3 regions of the Duganella violaceipulchra genome follow, and region 1 is predicted to be linked to each of the others. Evidence: predicted binding sites of a transcription regulator. Region 1 holds the regulator's gene; each other region holds the start of a gene.

The links. The regulator HrcA, encoded in region 1, represses chaperone genes, less so after heat shock. The targets are predictions, from matches to a motif close to TTAGCACTCNNNNNNNNNGAGTGCTAA.
Region 2: the regulator HrcA is predicted to act here: its motif matches at 3,898-3,924, upstream of rpoH (RNA polymerase sigma factor RpoH).
Region 3: the regulator HrcA is predicted to act here: its motif matches at 2,379-2,405, upstream of groES (co-chaperone GroES).

Annotation. Positions count from the first base shown of each region.
Region 1 covers NZ_JAHTGR010000014.1:17-6,278, forward strand. Annotated here, with positions in the region: gene KVP70_RS23355 (hypothetical protein) at 239-898, opposite strand; gene KVP70_RS23360 (hypothetical protein) at 957-1,577, opposite strand; gene KVP70_RS23365 (metallophosphoesterase) at 1,721-3,139, opposite strand; gene KVP70_RS23370 (HAD family hydrolase) at 3,258-3,965, shown strand; gene hrcA (heat-inducible transcriptional repressor HrcA) at 4,034-5,050, shown strand; gene fur (ferric iron uptake transcriptional regulator) at 5,163-5,591, opposite strand; gene KVP70_RS23385 (outer membrane protein assembly factor BamE) at 5,858-6,262, shown strand, end outside.
Region 2 covers NZ_JAHTGR010000007.1:231,394-237,655, forward strand. Annotated here, with positions in the region: gene KVP70_RS15300 (MerR family transcriptional regulator) at 37-981, shown strand; gene ftsY (signal recognition particle-docking protein FtsY) at 1,101-2,147, shown strand; gene KVP70_RS15310 (cell division ATP-binding protein FtsE) at 2,166-2,822, shown strand; gene ftsX (permease-like cell division protein FtsX) at 2,819-3,739, shown strand; gene rpoH (RNA polymerase sigma factor RpoH) at 4,010-4,909, shown strand; gene KVP70_RS15325 (hypothetical protein) at 5,038-5,301, opposite strand; gene KVP70_RS15330 (hypothetical protein) at 5,438-5,929, shown strand; gene ggt (gamma-glutamyltransferase) at 5,948-6,262, shown strand, end outside.
Region 3 covers NZ_JAHTGR010000021.1:71,680-77,941, forward strand. Annotated here, with positions in the region: gene KVP70_RS28450 (hypothetical protein) at 1-172, opposite strand, end outside; gene groL (chaperonin GroEL) at 309-1,955, opposite strand; gene groES (co-chaperone GroES) at 2,004-2,294, opposite strand; gene KVP70_RS28465 (sensor histidine kinase) at 2,724-4,115, opposite strand; gene KVP70_RS28470 (response regulator transcription factor) at 4,112-4,792, opposite strand; gene KVP70_RS28475 (serralysin-like metalloprotease) at 4,960-6,262, shown strand, end outside.

The DNA of each region.
Region 1 (6,262 bases):
TAGGCGCCGCCTACGGCAGAGGCCGTGTCCGAATGTCAGACTTGACCCCCGTATAAAAAAAAAGCCCGCTGGTGAAAGCGGGCTAAATCCAATTCCTTTGCAAGAAGTGGAGGAGACAAGTCAATTATGCTGCAGCGCGGTATATAACGCAAATTTATTTTTCGAATATCGAACATCACGATAACGCATAACTGTCCGGCCGCCGCGCCGTGCATTCCGCGCGCCGCGGCCCTCTGGATTACTTCGGTTTGCAGCTCAGTGTCACGTTGCTGACCTTGGCGCCGTTGACCACGCCGCTGTTGTTGGCCAGCGAGCAATTGAGGTCGTCCGGCTGCGACAGGATGGTCACGCCGTAGGCGGAACCGTCGGCCACCGGCGACGCAAACTCGTACTCGCCCTTGCCCAGCACGGTATCCGTGGCCGCGGCGCTCGACACCGAGACCTGGCCGCCGGTGGAGCCGTTCAGCAGCACCACGACGCGCGGGACGGCCGCCACCGCGGCGGTGCTGCCGCTGGCGGGGATGGCCTCGGATTTGTTGAACAGGCCGACGAACGGGCCGCCCACCGAGTAGCTGTTCTGGGCGCACTGGATCGTCACGGCGATCGCCACCGTATGGCCGGCCGAACCGGAACCATTCAACGGCTGGCAGGTCTGGTGCGCCGGATTGGCCAGCACGGTGACGTTGTACTCGGTGCCGTACGGGATTTGCTTGGGCATCACGAAGCTGGTGGCGCCGGCCGCCACCGGCAACTGGTCGGCGCCGTTGGCCAGCACCAGGCCAGGGTTGCCCAGGCCGCTGATCGCGCCCTGCACGGCGAATTGGGCCTTGCCGCCGCAGGCGGACAGCGCGGCGGCCAGCATCAGCGCCGCTACGGCGCTCAAAGTCGAAAATTTCATCAATTACTCCAAAAAGAGGCGGATCGGCCGGCCAGCGCGATGCGGGCCGGCGCGAGAATTAGTTGCAGGTGACGGTCACGCCGAGGAAGCCGCCGGCCGGCATGGTGCCGACGTTGCTGGCCAGCGTGCAGGTCTGGGCCGGATTGTTCGGCTGCGCCAGCACGGTCACGCCATAGGGCGAACCGTCGCCAACCGTGTTGCCGAAGGTGAACGAGACCGGCGCGCCGGCGGTGGCCGGCCGCGGCACGCTGACGGTGTCGGCGCCGTTGGCCAGGATCAGGCCTGTGTTGGCGGGGCCCGTGCTGCTGAGGCCGCTCACGGTGCCGCCCAGCGTCCACGGGTTGGCCTGGCAGGCGAAGCCGATCTGGCCCGAGGTATAGGCGTTGGCCTTGCCGACGTTGCTGGTGCCGATCGGTTTGCAGCTGCCGCCGGTCGGGCCGGCGAAGACCTGGATATCGAATTCCTCATCGACCGCGGCCAGCTTGGTGAACACAAAGCCGGTGGCACCGGCGGCGATCGGCAGTTTTTCGCCGGTCTTGTTGTTGATCAGGACCAGATCGGGCTTGGTCAGGCCGCTGATGCCGCCGGACAGGGCCAGGTTGCCATTGCCGCCGCCGCAGGCGTTCAGCAAGGCGGCGCACACCAGGGCCAGGCCCGAACGCAGATACAAACTTTTCATAAAATTCTCTCTCCAAAACGAATAGGGCCCGGCAAACCTCGGGTGCAGCATCTTACACGGAATGGCCCGTATTTTAGTGCATTTGCTCAGGCCGGGCCGCTAAGCGATGTAACAGCTTGTGACACTTGCGGCCGCGGCGCGGCCTAGCGGACCTGCGCCAGCGCGCAGCGCGAACGCTTGCCGTCGAGCCGGCACGTGTTGCGCACCCGGCCTTGCTGGTCGTGCACTTGCACCAGCCACTGGTCGGCGCCCAGCCGCTCCATGCTCATGAAGCCGAAGCCGTCGACCCAGGAACTGAACTGCTCGACCTGCGCGCCCGGCGCCGGCGTCACGCCGTCCGGCAAGCGTTCCGGCAGCGGCACGGTGTCCTCGGCGGTGCCGGAAAAGCCGGAAATGAACTGGCTCGGATGGCCGCTGGCGAAGCTGACCTGCTCCCACAGATGCACATGGCCGGACAGCATCGCCTGTATGCCGTCCGGCAGCAGCTGCGCGTTGAGCGAGCCGAACGCCTGCTGCAGGCCGGCGTCGCCCGGCAGCAGCACGGTGGCGCCGTCGGCCTTGCGGTCGGCGCCCATGCCCAGCAGCGGATGGTGGACGATGCCGAGGTTGCGCGGCGCCTGCCGCGCCAGCGCCTCCAGCTTGCGGTACAGCTCGCGGTACTTGTCGTAGCCCGGCTCGCCCGGCTTGAGGCCCTTCCAGCTGGTGCTGGCGCTGTCGAGCACCAGCAGCTGGGTGTCCTGGCCGATCGGCACGGCGTAGGGATCGCTGTAATTGCCGACGGCGTCGTCGGCGGCGAGGTTGCAGTCGCGGCCGGGCAGCAGCGGGCGCGGATCGAGCAGGCGCCAGTAGCCCTGGCCGCCGCGCAGGCAGTTTTCGTGGTTGCCGCGCGCCATCACCCACGGCGCCGCCTGCAGCAGCGCCGCGCCGGGCGCGAAGAAATCGGCGTTCCAGGCGTCCCAGCCATAGCCCCAGGGGCTGCCGGCGCAGCCGGCGTTGCCGTCCGGGCAGGCGTTTTCGCGGTAGTGGTAGTCGCCCACGTGGATCACCAGCTCGGGGCGCCACGCGGCGGCGGCGGCGGCGATGGCGGCGAACGGGTAGGCGGCGCCGTCGTTGCAGGCCTGGTAGCTGTGGCTGTTTTTTTGCAGGCGGCAGCCGGTGTCGCCGAGCACGACGATGCGCCGCGGCGCCGGCGTCGGCAGCGGCAATACCCGGCCCAGCACGCTCGCCTGGCGATAGCTGCCGGCGGCCGGCAGCGGCGCCTCGCAGGTCAGCAGCGGGAAGGCGGCCGGCTTGGAGTCGGCCGGGGCCGACGGCGTGCTGCGCAGCGCCAGGGTGGCGGCCGGCGCGCGCACGGCCATCGGCCGCGGACGCTGGTCGATGACGATGTCGGGGCAGGCTGGCGCGGCGATCAGCACGCGCGCCACGGCGGCGCCCTGTTCGCCCAGCACCACGAAGGAGGAAAACGCCGGCGCCTGGCCGACGGTGGCGCAGCCGGCCAGCACGGCGCTCAGCAGGGGCGCCGCCCAGCGGCGGCAAATCGTCACAAACATGGTCAAAGGCACGGCGGCTCCAGCAGGGGAATCCGGTAATTTACCATGCCGTCGCCGGGTCGTTGCCGGCTCGTCGCCAAGCGGCGATCGGTGCGACAATACGCGGATTCCACATTTTCCCCTGCCCGCCATGAACTATCGCCGCCCGCACGCCCTGCTGTTCGACCTTGACGACACCCTGTGGCCGATCGCCCCGGTGATCGCGGCGGCGGAAACCAGTTGGCACGCCTGGCTGGCCGAGCACGCGCCCGAAGTGACGCAGCGCTACTCCATCGCCGAGCTGCGCGCGCGCCGCATGGCCTTGCTGGAGCAGCGTCCCGAGCTGGTGGTCGACCTGTACCAGCTGCGCCGCGTGGCGCTAGAGCAGGCCTTCGCCGACGCCGGCGCCGACGCCGCCCACATCGACGGCGCCATGCGCCATTTCCACGAGCGGCGCAACGCCGTCACGCCGTATGCCGACGTGGTGCCGGCGCTGGCCGAGTTGCAGGCGCTGCTGCGGCTGGGCGTGATCACCAACGGCAACGCCGACCTTGAAGTCATCGGCCTGCAGCACCATTTCGACACCGTGCTGGCCTCGTCGCGCTTCGGCCGCGCCAAGCCCGACCCGTCCATCTTCCTGGCCGCCTGCGCGGCGATGGGCGTGGCGCCGCAGGACGCGGTCTACGTCGGCGACGACCTGCGGCTGGACGTGCAGGGCGCGCAGGGCGCCGGCCTGCGGGCGGTGTGGATGAACCGCGCCGGCAGCACGGCGCACCTGGAGGCCGGCGTGGCGCCGGACGCCATCTGTGCCAGTTTCGATGCACTTCTGGCCTGGGTGCGCGGGCAAATGCGGCATTGACGCCACGCCGCGGCCCCTGTCCGGCGCAGAGCGTGCATAATAAGCGGAAATACCATCAGTGAATGAACATGCAACTCGAACCACGCGCACAAACCCTGCTCAAGGCCCTCGTCGAACGCTACATCGCGGACGGGCAGCCGGTGGGCTCGCGCGCCCTGTCCAAGATCTCCGGGCTGGACCTGTCGCCGGCGACCATCCGCAACATCATGGCCGACCTGGAGGAGCTGGGCTACGTCGCCAGTCCCCACACCTCGGCCGGGCGGGTGCCGACGCCGCGCGGCTACCGCATCTTTGTCGACACCTTGCTGACGGTGCAGCACCTCGACGAGCAATCGGTCGAAGGGCGCATGCGGCTGCAGGCGCCTCAGCCGCAGAAGATGATCGCCAACGCGGCGCAGATGCTGTCGTCGCTGTCGCAGTTCGCCGGCGTGGTGCTCAGTCCGCGGCGCGAATCGGTGTTCCAACAGATCGAGTTTTTGCGGCTGGGGGAGAAGCGCATCCTGCTGGTGATCGTCGGCCCGACCGGCGACGTGCAGAACCGGCTGCTGCTGACCGACGTCGACTACAGCCCGGCGCAGCTGGTGCACTCGGCCAACTACATCAACCAGAACTACGGCGGCCTGGCCTTCGACGAAGTGCACATGCGGCTGCAAAACGAAGTGCGCCAGCTGCGCGACGACATGGGGCGGCTGATGCAGGCGGCGGTGGAGGCGGGCAGCGAGGCGATGGCCGACAGCTCGGACGACATGGTCATCTCCGGCGAGCGCAACCTGCTGTCGGTGAGCGACCTGTCGTCGAACATGACGTCGCTGCGGCAGATGTTCGACATGTTCGAGCAGAAGACCGGCTTGATGCAGTTGCTCGACGTCTCGAGCAAGGCCAGCGGCGTGCAGATCTACATCGGCGGCGAATCGAGCCTGGTGCCGATGGACGAGATGAGCGTGGTCACCGCGCCCTACATGGCCAACGGCAAGATCGTCGGCACCTTGGGAGTGATCGGCCCGACCCGCATGGCGTATGAGCGGGTGATACCGATCGTCGACATCACGGCCAAGCTGCTATCGAACGCGCTGAGCCACAACTAAGCGGGGGTCAGGGGGTCAAGTCTGACATTCGGACACGAGCTCTGCCGTAAAGCAGCTTACGGCAGGGCTCGTGTCCGAATGTCAGACTTGACCCCCGAGGTTTTGGATAGGCTTACTGGCGGTGCGGGCAGGCGGTCTTGGTGCAGTTGCCGTAGATCGCCAGCGCATGCTCGGCGATCTTGAAGCCGCGCTCCTTGGCGATGATCTGCTGGCGCGATTCGATTTCCTCGTCGAAGAATTCCTCCACCCGGCCGCAATCGAGACACACCAGGTGGTCGTGGTGCGAACCTTCGTTCAATTCGAAAATCGCCTTGCCCGTCTCGAAATGGTTGCGGTTGAGCAGGCCGGCCTGCTCGAACTGGGTCAGCACGCGGTACACGGTCGCCAGACCCACATCCATATTGTCGGACAGCAGAATCTTGTAGACATCCTCGGCGGTCAGGTGGCGCACTTCGCTGTTCTGGAAGATGTCCAGGATCTTGAGGCGGGGCAGCGTGGCTTTCAGGCCGCTGGCCTTCAGGTCGGTAGGATTGTTGCTCATGATGTCGACTCTTTGAGTGGTTGGCGATTGTGAGCCGACAGTTTAACGCACTCCGACAGGCGCCGCACCTTCGACGCGAGACGCGCCCTCCCGCGTGAAATTTACATTTGCAATGTTTTACAATTAATCTTTATAAAACAAGGACATAGTTCCGGATTTGCTGGATAATGCGATCTCTCCGAGTGCCCGCGCAGCCCCATCTCGCACCTTGTGCTTTATGATATAGCGTTTTTCGGCACTTCCGCTCGATCAGATTGAGGACAACCATGCGCGTCACCCAGGCTTTATCGCAGTCTTTGTTGCACCGTTTCACCCGCCGCGCGCCGCTGCTCGCCGGCGCTGTTTGCGTCGCGCTGGCCGTGGGCGGCTGTGCGTCCAACACCACGCTGGGCGAGAAATCGACCGACGTCAAGGAAACCGGCACCACGCTGGACGCCAACAAGGGCGCGCAAACGACCACCATCACCAAGCTGCAGAAGTTCATGTGGTTCTTCTCGCCGTATCGCCCGGACATCCAGCAGGGTAACTTCGTGTCCGAAGAGATGCTGTCGCAGCTGAAGGCCGGCATGACGCGCGACCAGGTCCGCTTCATCTTCGGCACCGCGCTGTTGGCCGACCCGTTCCACGCCGACCGCTGGGACTACGCCTTCCGCATGGCCAAGGGCAACGGC
Region 2 (6,262 bases), on a different contig from region 1:
CGCGACTGTCAAATAAATGGCCGCCGCCTATGCCTGATGACTATTAAAGTTTCCTCACAAACAGTTCCCAGCACGATCAGCGACGTCGAGCGCGACACCGGCGTCGCCAAGGAAACCCTGCGCGTGTGGGAACGGCGCTACGACTTCCCGCAGCCGCTGCGCGATCCGAACGGCGAACGGGTCTACCCGATCGAGCAAGTCCACAAGCTGCGCCTGGTCAAGCGCCTGATCGACCTGGGCTACCGCCCCGGCAAGGTGATCCAGTACACCACCCCCGAGCTGCAGGCGCTGAGCGGCCAGGCCAGCGGCGGCCAGCACGGCGCCAGCGCCACGCCGCCGGCCCTGCAAGGCTATCTGGACCTGTGCAAGAGCCACCAGATGGAGGCGCTGCGCCGCAAGCTGTCGCAGGCGCTGCTGATGATGGGCCTGAAAAGCTTCGTGATCGAGCTGGTGGCGCCGCTGACCGCGCTCATCGGCGAAGCCTGGGCCAGCGGCGCCCTCGCCACGTTCGAGGAGCACTTATATACCGAGTCCCTGACGGTGGTCATGCGCAGCGCCATCTTCGCCATGCCGCAGGCCAACGCCAGCAACCTGGGCGCGCCGCGCATCATGCTCACCACCCTGCCGCAGGAACGCCACGGCCTGGGCCTGCTGATGGCCGAGGCGATGGGCGTGGCCGAAGGCGCGCACTGCATCTCGCTGGGCGTGCAGACGCCGCTGCTCGACATCGTCGAGGCGGCGCGGGTGCAGCGGGTCGACATCATCGCGCTGTCGTTCTCGGTCGGCATGAACGCGCGCCAGGCGCTCGACGCCCTGAGCGAGCTGCACACCCGCCTGGGCGGCGGCATCGAGCTGTGGGCCGGCGGCGGCAACGCCGCCTTCAAGCGGCGCCGCCCGCCGTATGTGCGGGTCTACGCCCTGTCCGACATCAGCGCCGCCATCGCCGAATGGCGCCAGCGCAACGTCCCGGTTGCCGGCTAAAACGTTGTCATTCCGGTAGCACCGGCGGGCGGGAGCACCGCGCTCTGGTAAAATAGCCGCATTTCCCCGTGTCCGGCGCTGCCGGACATCAGCTTGAAGCGCCCCCCAACCACATGTCCATGTTTAGTTTCTTCAAGAAAAAACCCGTCGCCCCGGAAGTGCCTGAGGTCAAAACCCCGGCACCGGCCCCCACCCCCAGCGCAGTAATCCACCCCGAAGCGCCGCCCGTAGCGCTGCCCGAACTGCTGCCGATCGAGGAACCGGCGCCGAAACTGTCGTGGATGTCGCGCCTGAAGGCCGGCCTGTCCAAGACCTCGAACAACCTGTCCATCCTGTTCGTCGGCGCCAAGATCGACGACGAGCTGTACGAGGAGCTGGAGGCGGCGCTGCTGATGGCCGACGCCGGCGTCGACGCCACCCAGTACCTGCTTGACGCCCTCAAGCAAAAGGTCAAGGACGACAAGCTGCTCGACGCCGCCGCCGTCAAGGCCGCCCTGAAGCAGCTGCTGATCGAGCTGCTGACCCCGCTGCAGCGGCCGTTCGAGCTGGGCCGCCACCAGCCGACCGTGATGATGATTTCCGGCGTCAACGGCGCCGGCAAGACCACCACCATCGGCAAACTGGCCAAACATATGCAGACCCACGGCCAGTCGGTGCTGCTGGCCGCCGGCGACACCTTCCGCGCCGCCGCCCGCGAGCAGCTGATGGTCTGGGGCCAGCGCAACAACATCACGGTGATCTCGCAAGCCTCGGGCGACCCGGCCGCCGTCTCCTTCGACGCCGTGCAGTCCGGCAAGGCCAAGGGCCTGGACGTGGTGATGATCGACACCGCCGGCCGCCTGCCGACCCAGTTGCACCTGATGGAGGAGCTCAAGAAAGTCCAGCGCGTCATCGCCAAGGGCATGGAAGGCGCGCCGCACGAAACCTTGCTGGTGATCGACGGCAACACCGGCCAGAACGCGCTGGCCCAGGTCAAGGCCTTCGACGACGCCCTCAAGCTGACCGGCCTGGTCATCACCAAGCTCGACGGCACGGCCAAGGGCGGGGTGCTGGCCGCCATCGCCCGCGTGCGCCCGGTGCCGGTGTACTTCATCGGCATCGGCGAAAAGATCGAAGACTTGCAGCCCTTCGTCGCCGCCGAATTTGTCGAAGCCCTGCTGGGCTAACCCCACCGATAAGCCGCCATGATCGAATTTCGCAAGGTCTCGAAACAATACTCCCCCGACGCGACGGCGCTGCGCGACGTCTCGTTCACGGTGGCCAAGGGCGAGCTGGTGTTCCTGGCCGGCCCCTCGGGCGCCGGCAAGTCCACCCTGCTGAAGATGATCGCCGCCATCGAGCGCCCCAGCGCCGGCCAGGTGATCGTCAACGGCCAGGACATCGCCCGCATCAAGCCGGCCGCCGTGCCCTTCCTGCGCCGCAACCTGGGCCTGATCTTCCAGCAGCAGCGCCTGCTGACCGACCGCTCCATCCTGGCCAACGTCATGCTGCCGCTGCTGGTGACGGGCGCCTCGCGCGCCCAGGCCGAGCAGCGCGCGCGCGCCGCCCTCGACAAGGTCGGCCTGCTCGAGCGCGCCGACGCCCAGCCGCTGGCCCTGTCCGGCGGCGAGCAGCAGCGGGTGTCGATCGCGCGCGCCATCGTCAACCGCCCGCAAGTCATCCTGGCCGACGAGCCGACCGCCAACCTGGACCGCGCCAGCGCCAACCAGGTGCTCGACGCGCTCAAGGCTTTCCATTCGGTGGGCGTGACCTGCCTCATTTCCAGCCACGATGAACAGATGCTGGATGCGGCCGCGCGCGTCATCCATCTCAAGCAAGGTCAACTGGAGGTGACGGCATGACGCTGTGGTTCCGACAACACCGCTACGCGCTGGCCGCGGCGCTGGTCCACCTGCGCCGCTCGCCCGGCGGCTTTCTGTTCAACATATTGGTGGTGGCGATCGCGCTGGCGCTGCCGTTCACCGGCGTCACCCTGCTCGACAACGTGCGCCCGATGTCCGAGCAGCTGTCGGTCGATCCCGAGATCAGCGTCTTCCTCAAGCAGGACACCCCGCGCGAGCAGGCCGAGGCGCTGGCCGTGTCGCTGCGCCAGACCGTCAAGGACAAGCAGGCCAAGATCATCTTCACCCCGCGCGAAAAGGCGCTCGACCAGCTCAAGGACAAGAGCGGCCTGGCCGACGTGCTGACCACCCTGGGCGACAATCCGCTGCCGGACAGCTATGTGCTCAAGCTGGACGCCTTCCGCAACGCCCTGGCCGGCGGCGATGTCGACCAGCTGGCCGAGCAGATCCGCGCCCTGCCCGGCGTCGACACGGTGCAGGTCGATTCTGCCTGGGTCAAGCGGCTGGCGGCGCTGCTCAACGTGCTGCGGCTGGCGCTGCTGCTGCTGGCGGCCACCCTGGGCACGGTGGTGATCGCGGTCATCTTCAACACCATCCGCCTGCAGGTGATGACCCAGCGCGAGGAAATCCTGGTCTCCAAGCTGATCGGCGCGACCGACAGCTTCATCCACCGCCCCTTCTACTACACCGGCGCGCTGCTGGGCCTGTGCGCCGGCGGCGTGGCGCTGGGCGCGGTGTCGCTGGCGCTGCGCCCGCTGAACATCGCGATTGCCGAATTCGCAAGATTGTACGCCTCCGAATTCCAGCTGGCGCCGCTGCCGCCGCTGGCCATGGCCGGCCTGCTGGCGCTGTCGGCCGGCCTCGGCCTGGCCGGCGCGCTGCTGTCGGTGCAGCGCCACCTGTCCCGCCTGAACTGATCCCGCGTCCTTCCGTGCGTCCCCGCACGGAAGCGCCCCTCCCTACCCGCTTAGCATTAAGTCCAGCCTAAGCTGCGGCGCGCATGCTGGCCCAGACACCACCATGATGTGGAAAAACCTCATAGCGTCTTGCTATCGAAGCAATTAATATCCGGTGATTGGCACTCGACGAAGGAGAGTGCTAATATAGCTGAACTGAAGAGCAAAACAATTCTCTACAGCATCAAGCAACATTAAGAACAAGCAATATCATCGAGCGAAGGAATGAATATGACTATGATGTCCGCACCGACCGCCTTGGTACCTGCGACCAATCGCGCCCTGGGACTCGGGTTCACTGGCAACCTGGGCAACCTGGACGCCTATATTTCGGCCGTCAATCGCCTGCCGATGCTGACGCACGACGATGAAATCTCGCTGGCCAGGCGCCTCAAGGAACAGAACGACCTCGGCGCCGCCCAGGAACTGGTGTTGTCGCACCTGCGCCTGGTGGTGTCGATCGCCCGCGGCTACCTGGGCTACGGCCTGCCGCACGCCGACCTGATCCAGGAAGGCAATATCGGCCTGATGAAGGCGGTCAAGCGCTTCGACCCGGACCAGGGCGTGCGCCTGGTATCGTACGCGATGCACTGGATCAAGGCCGAGATGCACGAGTACATCCTGAAAAACTGGCGCCTGGTCAAGGTGGCGACCACCAAGGCGCAGCGCAAGCTGTTCTTCAACCTGCGCAGCCACAAGACCGGCCTGGACGCGATGACGCCGACCCAGATCGACAGCCTGGCCAAGCTGCTGGACGTCAAGCGCGAAGAAGTGATCGAGATGGAAACCCGCCTGAGCGGCCGCGACATCGCGCTGGAGTCGCCCAACGACGACGAGGACGACAAGTTCGCCCCGATCGCCTATCTGTCGTCCGAAGCGAGCGAGCCGACCCGCGTGCTGGAAGCCGAACAGGTGACCCGTTTGCAATCGGAAGGCCTGGAAGAGGCGCTGGGCAAGCTGGACGCCCGTTCGCGCCGCATCGTCGAGAGCCGCTGGTTGGCCAACGACGACGGCTCCGGCGCCACCCTGCACACCTTGGCGGAAGAGTTCGGCGTCTCGGCCGAGCGCATCCGCCAGATCGAAGTGGCGGCGCTGAAAAAGATGAAGGGCTCGCTGGCCGCCTACGTCTAAGAGTCAACCCCGCGCGCGTTCAGCGATACGCTTGCCGCGCCGCTTAGGGGTCTGACCCCGAACGGGGTCAGACCCCGCCTGGCCGTGCGGGGTAAAAAAAGCCGCCCGGTTCGCACCGCGCGGCTTTTTTACGCCGCCAGGCTTTGCGCCAGCAGTTCACCGACCAGCTGGTTCAGGTCGATATCGCGTTGTTTCGCCCTGTCGTGCAGCTGCTGCACCAGGTCGCCGTTCAGCTTGACCGCGAACGGCACCAGCCCCAATGCCTGATCGCGCTTGCGCTGCTCCCGCTTGTCGACCACCTCGGCCACCTTGCCGAAGCTGGCGCCGCCGGGGGCGGACATCTGGCCCATCAATTTTTTAGCGTCGCTTTTCGCCATGCCGGTCTTTTTCATTTTGTTCAGTCAATGTGATTCAGGGCCCCTATTCTACGGCACATAGTTTGACCCAGCGCTGTAAAGCTGCGGTTCGTGCGACATGGGCATGATCTTTTTGCTAAGCTTGCCGTCTACTTCGAAGGAAGAGATATCTATGAAATCCACATTATCCAGGCAGTTGATCATCCTGCCGCTGCTGGTGGCCATGCTGGCGCTGCTGCATGCCTGCGGCTGCGCGTCGGCCATCAACCGCGCCGCCGCCACGCCGCAGGCGTTCTCGCAGACCTACGTGCTGACCCAGGGCGCCAGCGTGGCCATCGCGCCGGCCGCCGCGCCCGGCGTCAGCGGCGCCACCGCCGGCGCGCCCAGCCTCAAGCTGGAGCGCGTCAACGACAGCCGCTGCCGCACCGGCGCCGTCTGCGTCTGGGCCGGCTACATCAGCTACAGCTTCGCGCTGACCGCCCCGGACGGCACCACCAGCAACTTCGTGCTGTCCGACAGCATGCCCAACGCCAGCGCCAGCGTCACGCAAAACGGCCTGACCTTCACGCTGACCGGCGTCGAGCCGCAGGCGGTCCCTGCCAAGAATGAAGCAGCGCCGGATTATCGGGTAAGCTTGAGGGTGAGCAACGCACCTTCATCCTAACCCGGACCCAGCGCACCCATGACCCAGCCCCGCCGCCCCGCCCGCACCGTTCTCGTTACCACCCTCATCCTGACGTTGATCCTGCCACCGGCGGCCTGGGCCAAGACCCCGGTCGCCACCGGCAGCGGCGGCGCCGTCGCCACCATCAGCGAGCCGGCGTCCAGGGCGGCGCTGGCCATTCTCAACCAGGGCGGCAACGCCATCGACGCCGCCGTCGCCGCGGCGGCAACGCTGGGCGTGACCGATCCGTTCAGCTGCGGCATCGGCGGCGGCGGCTTCATGGTCATCTACCTGGCCAGGGACAAGCGCGTGATCACCGTCGACCACCGCGAA
Region 3 (6,262 bases), on a different contig from region 1:
CAGAGTCGACATCGTCGAGGGCTTCCAGCGTCAAGAGTGTGCGCACATTGGCTTGGGCGCCTGGTACTTGATGACCTTCTATTTCTTCGAGCAGGGCGCGCAGCAGAACCTTTTTATCTGCCAAGCTCAACGACTTGATGCTTTCTTCAATTTCACTGACTGTTACGGACATCATCGTCTCCCGAGGATTTAATCGGCCCCTTTATTGTAGACCTTGCCAATCGCCATAAGTTCAATCAACTATCCAAATAAAAAAGCCAGCTTCCGAAGAAGCTGGCTTTTCTGTACAGCGAGGCTTATGCCGGCAATTACATCATGCCGTCCATGCCGCCCATACCGCCCATACCACCCATGCCGCCCATGCCGCCACCAGCTTTGTCTTCGCTGATTTCAGCGATCATGCAGTCGGTGGTCAGCATCAGGCCAGCGATCGACGCTGCGTTTTGCAGTGCCGAACGGGTGACTTTAGCTGGGTCCAGAACGCCCATTTCGACCATGTCGCCATAGGTGCCGTTGGCGGCGTTGTAACCGTAGTTACCTTTGCCAGCCAGAACCGCAGCAACCACCACCGAAGCTTCTTCGCCGGCGTTTTGCACGATCATGCGCAGTGGCTCTTCCATGGCGCGCAGAACGATCTTGATACCTGCGTCCTGGTCCGGGTTGTCGCCTTTGACGGTGATCGAAGCACGAGCGCGCAGCAGGGCTACGCCGCCGCCAGGCACGATGCCTTCTTCCACGGCAGCGCGGGTAGCGTGCAGTGCATCTTCAACGCGGGCTTTCTTTTCTTTCATTTCAACTTCGGTGGCTGCGCCGACCTTGATCACTGCAACGCCACCGGCCAGCTTGGCCACGCGCTCTTGCAGTTTTTCACGGTCGTAGTCCGAGGTCGCTTCTTCGATTTGCACGCGGATTTGCTTGACGCGGCCTTCGATCGACTCAGCCTGGCCAGCACCGTCGATGACGATGGTGTTTTCCTTGCCGATTTCGATGCGCTTGGCCTGGCCCAGCTCTTCCAGCGTGATTTTTTCCAGGGTCATGCCGACTTCTTCAGCAACCACTTGACCGCCGGTCAGGATCGCGATGTCTTCCAGCATGGCCTTGCGACGGTCGCCGAAGCCTGGGGCTTTGACTGCGCAGGTTTTCAGGATGCCGCGGATGTTGTTCACCACCAGGGTCGCCAGTGCTTCGCCTTCGATGTCTTCGGCGATGATCAGCAGTGGACGGCCGGCTTTAGCGACTTGTTCCAGTACCGGCAGCAGATCGCGGATGTTCGAGATCTTCTTGTCGCACAGCAGCACGAATGGATTGTCCAGGATGGCGACTTGCTTTTCCTGGTTGTTGATGAAGTATGGCGACAGGTAGCCGCGGTCGAACTGCATACCTTCAACGATGTCCAGCTCGTCGTTCAGCGACTTGCCGTCTTCCACGGTGATGACGCCTTCCTTGCCGACTTTTTCCATCGCTTCAGCGATACGCTCGCCGATCGAGTAGTCCGAGTTGGCCGAGATCGCGCCGACCTGGGCGATTTCCTTGGTGGTGGTGCAAGGACGGGCCAGGATGGCGATCTGCTCGACGGTGGCAGCAACTGCCTTGTCGATGCCGCGCTTCAGGTCCATCGGGTTCATGCCGGCGGCGACGAACTTCATGCCTTCGCGCACGATGGCTTGTGCCAGCACGGTCGCGGTGGTGGTGCCGTCGCCGGCGTTGTCGCTGGTGCGGGAAGCAACTTCCTTGACCATCTGCGCGCCCATGTTCTGCAGCTTGTCTTTCAGTTCGACTTCTTTAGCGACCGATACGCCGTCCTTGGTGACGGTAGGGGCGCCGAACGAACGTTCCAGCACCACGTTGCGGCCTTTAGGGCCCAGGGTGACTTTGACTGCGTTGGCCAGGATGTTGACGCCTTCAACCATTTTGGCGCGCGCTGCGTCGCCGAAAATTACTTCTTTAGCTGCCATGTTGTTTCTCCAGAATTAGGTGAGTACGAGTGCGAACGTGCGTGTCAATTACTTGACGACGATCGCCATGATGTCTTCTTCGCGCATGACCATCAGTTCCTGACCGTCGACTTTGACGGTTTGGCCGGCGTATTTGCCGAACAGGACGCGGTCGCCTACCTTGACATCCAGCGGACGGACTTTGCCATCTTCCAGAATCTTGCCATTGCCGACGGCGAGTACTTCGCCTTGATCCGGTTTTTCAGCAGCCGCATCAGGGATGATCAGGCCGGACGCAGTTTTGGTTTCCTGGTCGAGGCGTTTGACGATTACGCGATCGTTCAAAGGGCGAAGGTTCATACAAAACTCCTTAAATTAACAATGGAACAGTTTGTTGCCACACCAACAGGGTTGCTGAGGCGGAAAGTTTGGCCGAGAGCGCTGTTAGCACTCCCTTGGAACGAGTGCCAATTATAGGGACGACCCTGCCGTATTTCAAGACGCAAGGCTTCCGTGTGCATAAATAAAGAAAAAAATGACGCAGATATATGCCTTAAATCAAATGTTTTCTTATTTAATATTAAAGTTGATAACGTTTCCGGGCGCTCCTACCATTGGTATGCAGGAAATAGCCGGCTGATCTCCGGCCGTCCCTCGTATAACCGAACTGTGGAGCGCTAGCCGCGATGGACGTCGACCAATTCCTGGGCGAGATCCTGCGCTACTTCGTCGCGCCGAGCCGCTGCCCCGAGGCGCCGCTGCCGGCTTGACGATGTTCGTTGCGGGCGCTCAGGCGGCGGGCAAGGTCAGCCGGAAACGCACCTGACCCGGCTCGGCCTCGGCCAGCGCCAGGCTGCCGCCGTGGGCCATGGCGATGTCGCGCGCCAGCGACAAGCCTAACCCGACGCCCGGCACCCGGCGCTGGTGGGCCTGGTCGGCGCGGTAGAAGCGGTCGAACAGCCGGTGCCGGTGCTCGGGCGCGATGCCCTGCGATGCGTTGCCGACGTCGATGCGCCATTGCTCGCCCTTGCGCCGGGCCGACAGCGCGATCCAGCCACCCGGCAAGCCGTATTTGATGGCGTTGCTGACCAGGTTTTGCAACACCTGGCACAGCAGCTCGGCGTCGCCGCGCACGGCGATGTGTTCGGGCAGGGTCAGGCGCAGCTGGCGCGCGTCGTCGAGCAGGCCGATGTCCTCGGCCAGTTCCTCTAGCGTCGGCCGCAGGTCGACCGGACACATGGGAATGGCCAGCTGGCCGGCGTCGGCCCGCGCCAGCAGCAGCAGCTTGCGCACGATGCTGTCGAGCCGCCGCACTTCATCGAGCATATTGGCCAGGCCCTGTTCCAGCACAGGATCGGCCGCGGCCCCGGCCTGGGCGAAGCTGCGCTCCAGCTCGCCCTGCAGGATGGTCAGCGGCGTCCTCAGCTCATGGGCGGCGTCGCCGGAAAAGCGCGCCGCCTGCAGGAAGCTGCGCTGCAGGCGGTCGAGCATGGCGTTGAACACGCTGACCATCTGGGCGAATTCCAGGTCTTCCTCGGCGGCCGAGACCCGCTGGTCCAGCTCGCTCGCGGTGAGCCGCACCATGACGCCGGTCAGGTGCTCCACCGGCCGCATCGCGCGCCCGGCCAGATACCAGGCCAGCGCGCCCATGGCCACGGCCAGCACGCCGATGGCGGCCGCGAAACGCACCAGGCTGGCGCGCACCTGGGCGTCCGACAGGCTGCGGTTGACCGCCACCCAGATCGTGACCGAGCCGTGCACGGCGCTGCCGATGCGCCAGCTCTGGCCGCCGCCTTCGACGGTGTGCAGGCCGGGGCCGCGCGGCAGGGGGGCGTCGCCGAGCACGCGTTGCCAGGCCGGGCTGCGGTACAGCGGGCCGTGGACGGCGTCTTCCACCAGCAGCAGGGCGTGCGCCAGCGGCGCGCTGTCGGGCGGGGCGAAGCCGCCGAAGCTGGCGTTGAGCTGGGCGTCGGTGGCCGGCCACAGCGCCTGCGGCGTGGCCTGGAAGCCGGGTCCGGCCAGGTGGGCCGACAGCATGTGGTCGATGATGGCGGCGCGCCGCTGGATGATGGTGTAGCTGGCCATCGCATACAGCAGCAGGATGGCGGCCAGCGCGGTGAGGGTGGAGCCGAGGGCGATGCGCAGCCGGAACGAGCGCAGCCGCGGCCAGCGCGCCCTCACGCCGGGGCGTCCGGCTTGCGCAGCCGGTAGCCGACGCCGCGCACGGCCTCGATGGCCACGCTGTCGGGCAGCTCCAGCTTCTTGCGTAGGCGCTGGATGCAGACGTCCACCATATTGGTCTGCGGCTCGAAATCGTAGCCCCACACGTGCTCCAGGATCTGGGTGCGGGTATAGACCCGGCCCGGCGAGCGCATCAGGTATTCCAGCAGGTTGATTTCGCGCGCGGTCAGCTCGACGGCGCGGCCGTTCACCTCGGCCACCCGGCTCAGGCGGTCCAGCCGCAGCGGTCCCAGGGTGAGCACGTTCTGCCGTTCGCCGCTCACGCGCCGCAGCAGGGCGTGGATGCGCGCCACCAGCTCCTCCACGTAGAAGGGCTTGGCCAGGTAATCGTCGGCGCCCAGGTTGAGGCCGGTCAGGCGGTCATCCAGTTCGTTGCGGGCGGTCAGCAGGATGACGGGCATGTTGCGCCCCTCCCGCCGCATGGCCTTGAGGATGGACAGGCCGTCGCGGCCCGGCACCATCACGTCCAGCAACACCACGTCGTAGTCGCGGGCCAGCGCGTAGTCATAGCCAAGGTTGCCATCTTCGCAATGGTCGACCAGGAAGCCGTGCTCACGCAGGCCAGTGCACACAAAACTGGCAATTCGTTGTTCATCTTCTACTAAAAGCGCTTTCATGGCGGCATTGTCCGGGTTGGCTTGGCCGCCGTCAATCCCGGCCCTTGATTACAGCTTTGTAATCGTTCTGTTTGCCAAGCTGTCATTTTCCCTTGATTTAATGCAAGTGTACCAAACCATAAAAAGGGGTAAAGATGAGTATCGGCAGCTGGTTGAAGAAAAATGTAGTGAAACCGATCGTCAAGGCGGTCGACAAGGTCGGCGACACCGTCAAGGACCTGGGTAGCGACCTGAACGGCATCGGCGACGCCTTCGATGCGGTAGGCAACGACATCACCGCGGCCGCCAAGAAGATCAGCGAACTGGGCTACACGAAGAAAAGCCTGGGCAATGGCGACAACAATTACACGGCCAGCTCGCTGGGCGCCAACATCATCCACGGCGACGGCGGCAACGACACCATCACCGTCACGGCCGGCGCCTACAACAACCTGTACGGCGACGACGGCAACGACACCATCGTGGTGCGCGTGGGCGGCTACAACCGCATCGACGGCGGCAACGGCGATGACAACATCCGCGTCGAAGTCGGCATCTACAACAAGATCACCGGCGGCGCCGGCAACGACACGGTGACCGTGACGGCCGGCGCGGCGGCCGACGTCGACCTGGGCGACGGCAACAACTCGCTGTCGATCAACAGCGCCTACAACGAGATCAGCGCCGGCAACGGCAGCGACCGCGTGACGGCCAACGGCGGCTGGAACAGCATCGACCTCGACGGCGGCGACAACACCGTCAGCGCCAACGGCGGCGCCAACACCGTCAACACCGACGGCGGCAACGACAACATCACCGTCAACGGCGGCGCCAACAAGGTCAACGCGGGCGACGGCTGGAACGTCATCAACGCCGGCGGCGCCTCCAACGTCATCAACACCGGCAAGGACGCCGACACCGTCACGGCCGACGGCGCCAGCAACGTCATCAACACCGGCGGCGGCGACGACCGCATCACCGTCAAGGCGGCCAGCAACGTGATCGACGCCGGCGAGGGCACCAACACGGTGACGGCCGACGGCGGCAACAACCACATCACCGCCGGCGCCGGCAACGACAAGATCCAGGCGGTCGGCGGCGCCAACGTCATCAACGCCGGCAGCGGCAACGACGCGGTGCTCGCGCTGGGCGGCGCCAACGGCGTCAGCGCCAGCGACGGCAAGGACAACATCGTCGCCGGCGGCGGCGCCAACGTGGTGATCGACGACGGCGGCGGCAGCAACATCGTCATGGGCGGCCTGCTCAACATCGCCTACACCGGCGGCGCCGGCAACAAGGTGGCCGCGCTGGGCGACAGCAACGCGCTGGTCAGCAACCAGGGCGGCAACACCGAAGTGGCGGTGGGCGTCAACAACGTGCTGCTGGCCAACGGCAGCGGCAACACGCTGGTCGGCGTGGGCGGCGCCAACCTGGTGGCCACCACCGTCGGCGGCGACACCGTGGTCGCGCTGGGCGGCGCCAACGTCGTGC